Regions from separate parts of the Streptococcus sp. 20925_1_44 genome, predicted to be linked through region 2. Evidence: predicted binding sites of a transcription regulator. Region 2 holds the regulator's gene; the other holds the start of a gene.

Region 1 (3,164 bases), on a different contig from region 2:
TCTTACGGATGTTTGGATTTGCCACCAATTCATCGTATTTTTCTGTGATATCGATGTAGTTAAAAGGTACACCATACTCTTTTTCAACAGAATAAGGACTGAAGAGGTACATTTCCTCGTTCTTACGTGCTAATTCGTAGAATTTATCTGGTACCACAACACCAAGTGAAAGAGTCTTGACACGAACTTTTTCATCAGCATTTTCTTTCTTAGTAGAAAGGAAAGCAATAATGTCTGGGTGGAAGACGTTAAGGTAAACAACCCCAGCCCCTTGACGTTGACCCAATTGGTTAGAGTAAGAGAAGCTGTCTTCGAAAAGCTTCATAACTGGTACGACACCAGAAGCAGCACCTTCATACCCTTTGATAGGTGCTCCAGCTTCACGAAGGTTGCTGAGGGAAATTCCGACACCACCACCGATACGTGAAAGTTGAAGAGCTGAGTTGATAGAACGTCCAATAGAGTTCATATCATCTGTTACCTGAATCAAGAAACAGGATACCAATTCACCACGACGTGCACGGCCCGCATTCAAGAAAGAAGGTGTAGCAGGCTGGTAACGCTGGTGGATGATTTCATTGGCAATATCAATTGCGATAGCTTCGTCACAATCAGCAAAGTAAAGAGCGTTAAAGAAGACACGGTCTTCCATGCTCTCAAGATAGTACTCTCCGTCATTAGTTTTCAAGGCATATTGATTGTAAAACTTGTATGCTGCCATGAAAGACTTGAATTGGAAGTTTTGATCCTTAATAAATTGGTAAAGCTCTTCTAAGAATTCTGGACGATATTTCTTGATAAACGCTGTTTCGATATAGTCTTGTTTAATAAGGTAATCGATTTTATCAGTGATAGAATCAAAAACCATAGAATTTGGCACAACATTTTCTTTAAAGAAAGCGTCCAAGGCTTCTTTATCTTTGTGGAGCATGATTTGTCCATTAACAGGACGGTTGATTTCATTATTTAGACGGAAGTATGTTACATCCTCAAGTTGTTTTAATCCCATAAAATTTCCTTTAATTCATTACAAAAGAAAGGCTTCTAAGATTGACATAGAAGCTTTTAATCCTGATACTTAAGCAAGTTCTTTAAGTTTTGCTGGTTGGAAACCAGAGAAAACTTCAGTTGGTGTTTGAATGATAGGAGCAGCGTTGAAGCCTAGCTCTTTAACTTGTTCAATAAATTCAGGTTGTTCATCAAGATTGATTTCGCGATATGCAATTTTGTTACTATCTAAGAATCGTTTGGTCATTTTACATTGAACACAATTGTTTTTAGAATAAACGGTTACCATTCTGTAACTCCTCTTTCAAAATTTAATTACTTCTTAAGTATATCAGAAAAAAAATCTTTGTCAACGAAGAAAAACTAAATATTGTAGATTTTTTTTAGATGATAGTTGTCTAAACACAATATATAGTGATTGTAAAAAATAAAACCCATAAATAACAGCGTTTTCTAAATGTTAAAATTATAAAAAACTACATGATGTATTTTGATACATAAAATAGAAGATTTTCAGCAAGTTATCTGAAAGGAAAAAGAAGAAATCCCATAAAATACTTGAAAAAAATCCTAGAAGGTGATATAATATCAAATTGTAAGGGTTATCAGATATAACTCAAAAAGAAAACATTTAAAGGAGAGTCAAATTATGGCTTCTAAAGATTTCCACGTAGTGGCAGAAACAGGTATTCACGCACGTCCAGCAACATTGTTGGTACAAACTGCTAGCAAATTTGCTTCAGATATTACTCTTGAGTACAAAGGTAAATCAGTTAACCTTAAATCTATCATGGGTGTTATGAGCCTTGGTGTTGGTCAAGGTGCTGACGTTACAATCGCTGCTGAAGGTGCAGACGCTGATGACGCTATCGCTGCTATCTCAGAAACAATGGAAAAAGAAGGATTGGCATAAGGATATGACAGAAATGCTTAAAGGAATCGCAGCATCTGATGGTGTTGCAGTTGCTAAAGCATATCTACTCGTTCAACCGGATTTATCATTCGAGACTATTACAGTCGAAGATACAAATGCAGAAGAGGCTCGTTTGGATGTTGCTCTTGAAGCTTCTCAAAACGAGCTTTCTCTTATCCGCGAGAAGGCTGTAGGTACGCTTGGTGAAGAAGCGGCGCAAGTATTTGACGCTCACTTGATGGTTCTTGCTGACCCTGAATTGATCGGTCAGATTAAAGAAACAATTCGTGCTAAGAAAGTAAATGCAGAAGCAGGTCTAAAAGAAGTTACAGACATGTTTATCACAATCTTTGAAGGCATGGAAGACAACCCATACATGCAGGAACGTGCAGCGGATATTCGCGACGTTACCAAACGTGTTTTGGCAAATCTTCTTGGCAAGAAACTGCCAAACCCAGCTTCAATCAATGAAGAAGTGATTGTGATCGCACATGACTTGACTCCGTCTGATACTGCTCAATTGGACAAAAACTTTGTAAAAGCTTTTGTAACAAACATTGGTGGACGTACAAGTCACTCAGCTATCATGGCTCGTACACTTGAAATTGCTGCTGTATTGGGTACAAACAACATCACTGAACTTGTAAAAGATGGTGACGTTTTGGCTGTTTCAGGTATTTCAGGTGAAGTCGTTATCAACCCAACTGAAGAACAAATTGCAGAATTCAAAGCAGCTGGTGAAGCTTACGCTAAACAAAAAGCTGAATGGGCTCTTTTGAAAGATGCTAAAACTGTTACTGCAGATGGTAAACACTTTGAGTTGGCAGCTAATATCGGTACACCTAAAGATGTTGAAGGTGTGAACGAAAATGGTGCTGAAGCTGTTGGTCTCTACCGTACAGAATTCTTGTACATGGATTCTCAAGATTTCCCAACGGAAGACGACCAATACGAAGCTTACAAAGCAGTTCTTGAAGGTATGAACGGTAAACCTGTTGTCGTTCGTACAATGGATATCGGTGGGGATAAAGAACTTCCTTACTTCGATCTTCCTAAAGAAATGAACCCATTCTTGGGCTACCGTGCTTTGCGTATCTCTATCTCAGAAACTGGTAACCAAATGTTCCGTACGCAATTGCGTGCATTGCTTCGTGCATCTGTTCACGGTAAATTGCGTATCATGTTCCCAATGGTTGCTTTGTTGAAAGAGTTCCGTACTGCTAAAGGTATCCTTGAAGAAGAA
Region 2 (3,164 bases):
ATCGTTTAATAATCAAGAAGATAGTTGAAATCACAAGTGTAACCATCAAACTACCAAAGACAGTAGATAGAAAAACAAGTAGAACAGATAGATTTTTTTCAGGTAGTTTGATTAAGGATTGTGTCTGTACCCCGATAAGGGCAGAAAGGATGATCACAGCACCATAGAGGGCTAAATACCACTTGTTAACATTTTTAAATTCATAACGAACTAAATTCCAAAACATAATAATCTCCTTTAACTAGGCTTTGAATTCGTGACGGAAGAGCTGGTCAATTGATTCACCTGACTCGTAACGAATATCATCCACATTTCCTTGACGGACGACTTTTCCGTCCTTGAGGAAGATAATCTCATCCAAGATTGGTTCGATGTCCGAAATCAAGTGAGTTGAAATCAAGACAGTCGAAGTTGGAGAGTAGTTGTTGATGATGGTGTTCAAGATGTAGTCACGAGCTGCGGGATCGACACCACCGATTGGTTCGTCAAGGACGTATAGACGAGCATCACGACTCATGACAAGAATCAACTGAACTTTTTCTTTGTTCCCTTTTGAGAGTTTCTTGAAACGGCTATTCTCATCGATACCAAGGTCACGAAGAAGACCTTGAGCACGATCCAGATTGAAATCTTTATAGAAGGTCTTGAAAAAAGTAAGAGCTTCTTTGACCTTCATTTGCTCGTTGAGATAGGTCGTATCAGGTAGATAAGAAACGATAGCCTTAGTTGCTGGGCTTGGTTCCATGCCATTGATGAGGATACGCCCTTGCTCTGGTTGGAGTAAACCGTTGATTAGTTTAATCAGGGTTGTTTTTCCGGAACCGTTTGGGCCGAGGAGACCCACAATCTTCCCTGCCGGGATTTCAAGGGAAACATTTTGAAGAGCAGGGCTTGCTCCATAGAATTTTGAAACATTTTCAAACGTTAACAAGGTCATAGTCTAAACTCCTTCAATATAATCTCTTAAAACAGTAGGTAGTTCTTCTTTTTTATAGCCAAATTCTACCATGCCTGTTACAAACTGTTGCAACTGTTCTTCAGAAAGTTGCTTCCGGGATTGGAGGATTAGGTCCAAATCCTCGGTGACAAAACGCCCTGCAGTCCGCTTGGTGTAAACGAAGCCTTCTCTTTCTAGGTCTGATAGGGCACGTTGGATGGTATTAGGATTGACGCCAGCCTCGCTAGCCAGTTCTCTGACAGTTGGCAGTTGTTGGTTGGGTTCTAGTTTATGAGAAACGATTTGCAGTTTGATCTTATCCATTATCTGCAAATAAATGGGTTTGTTGTTATCAAATGTCCAGGGCATCACGGTCTCCTTTCAACAATTTCTTTTTGTATCACTTAAATAATACAACTAAACAAAAAACTTGTCAAGCCAAAAGGAGAATTATTTTGGGAATTGCTTAAAAAATGGTATAATGAAAAGAAAACGACAAGGAGGGGAAGGCATGCGTTGTCCAAAATGTGGCGCTACTAAATCAAGTGTTATCGATAGCCGTCAGGCTGAAGAAGGAAATACGATTAGAAGAAGACGTGAGTGTGAAGAATGTCAGCATCGTTTTACGACCTATGAACGTGTAGAAGAAAGAACGCTGGTTGTGGTCAAGAAGGATGGCACACGGGAGCAGTTCTCCAGAGATAAAATCTTTAACGGGATTATTCGTTCGGCTCAAAAACGTCCGGTGTCTAGTGATGAGATTGGCATGGTGGTCAATCGTATCGAACAAAAACTCCTCAGTCGCAATGATAATGAAATTCAAAGTGAAGATATTGGTTCTCTGGTCATGGAAGAATTGGCTGAACTGGATGAAATCACTTACGTTCGTTTCGCCAGTGTCTATCGTAGCTTTAAAGATGTGAGTGAGCTCGAAAATCTTCTCAAACAAATTACGCAATCTTCAAAGAAGAAAAAGGAAAAATAAATGAAGCCTAATGATCGTTTTTCTTTTCTAAAGAATAATCGGGTGTCGCAAGATCCCACAACTTTGGTGCAGTGCTACCTTCCGATTATCGGTCAGGATGCGCTGAGTCTTTACCTTTATACCTTAGCTTTTTGGGATGATGGACAAAAAGAACACCTGTTTGCAGCTATCCTCAATCATCTCAATTTTGGGATGGATAGGCTGTTAAAGGCTTTTAAAATCTTATCAGCCTTCAATTTGGTGACCCTCTATCAAAAGGGTGACGGCTATGAACTTGCTATTCATCCAACGCTTTCTAGCTCAGATTTCTTGCGTCATACGGTTTATCGTACCTTATTGGAGAAAAAAATCGGTGAGCCAGCAGTTTCTGATTTGCGCCAAGAGCAGGCAAGTGGAGAGCCTTTGACTGTTCCTTTGAGTCAGGCCTTTCCAGAGATAGAAGACTTGGCTAGTCATGATGAGACACCAGTAACAGCTGATTTTAAAAATGATTTTGATTTGGAGCATTTTCGTCAGCTCATGGCGAGAGATAATCTCCGTTTCCAAGATGAACAGTCAGATGTCTTGGAGTTATTTAAAATTGCTGATGAGAAAAAATGGACCTGGTTTGAAACCTATCAACTAGCTAAAGGAACAGCTGTTTCACAAGTTATTTCTGTCAAGCGCATGCGTGAAAAATTAGCGCAAGAGTCTGTTGCATCGGACTTTAGTCCCCAAGAAGCGACCATTATCCGAGAAGCTAAAAGTAAAACTGCCCTGCAATTTTTAGCGGGGATCAAACAAACCCGAAATGCTGGAATTATCCAAGCCGAACGCGATTTGTTAAAACAGATGGCGGATTTGGGACTGCTTGATGAAGTTATTAATGTTGTTATACTTTTGACCTTCAATAAGGTTGACTCGGCCAATCTCAATGAAAAATATGCCATGAAAGTGGCTAATGATTACTCTTATAACAAGATTCGTTCTGCTGAAGAAGCTGTGCTTCGAATCAGAGAGAAGAATAAAAAGGGGCAAGAACAAAAATCGGCCAATACAAGCCCAGCAAAAACTAATGTTCCTAAATGGAGTAATCCAGAATATAAAAATGAAACCAGCGAAGAAACTCGTTTGGAGTTAGAACGTAAGAAAAAAGAAATGTTAGATCGATTAGGAAAAGGAGGAGACTAGATGGAAAGTGTAGGAGATGTGCTTAAAGGTCATCCCAGCCGTTTTCAATACCAGGACCTGGTCCAGCAGATT

The links. Region 2 encodes NrdR, which represses ribonucleotide reductase genes. Its sites were predicted from a motif close to ACACNATATATNGTGT; they were not measured.
Region 1: the regulator NrdR is predicted to act here: its motif matches at 1,411-1,426, upstream of nrdH (glutaredoxin-like protein NrdH).

Annotation. Positions count from the first base shown of each region.
Region 1 is NZ_JAPVZQ010000001.1:419,365-422,528, reverse strand. It holds gene nrdE (class 1b ribonucleoside-diphosphate reductase subunit alpha) at 1-1,009, opposite strand, end outside; gene nrdH (glutaredoxin-like protein NrdH) at 1,079-1,297, opposite strand; gene O3643_RS01960 (phosphocarrier protein HPr) at 1,658-1,921, shown strand; gene ptsP (phosphoenolpyruvate--protein phosphotransferase) at 1,926-3,164, shown strand, end outside.
Region 2 is NZ_JAPVZQ010000003.1:231,994-235,157, forward strand. It holds gene O3643_RS05495 (hypothetical protein) at 1-226, opposite strand, end outside; gene O3643_RS05500 (ABC transporter ATP-binding protein) at 242-937, opposite strand; gene O3643_RS05505 (GntR family transcriptional regulator) at 941-1,306, opposite strand; gene nrdR (transcriptional regulator NrdR) at 1,449-1,922, shown strand; gene O3643_RS05515 (DNA helicase) at 1,923-3,092, shown strand; gene dnaI (primosomal protein DnaI) at 3,093-3,164, shown strand, end outside.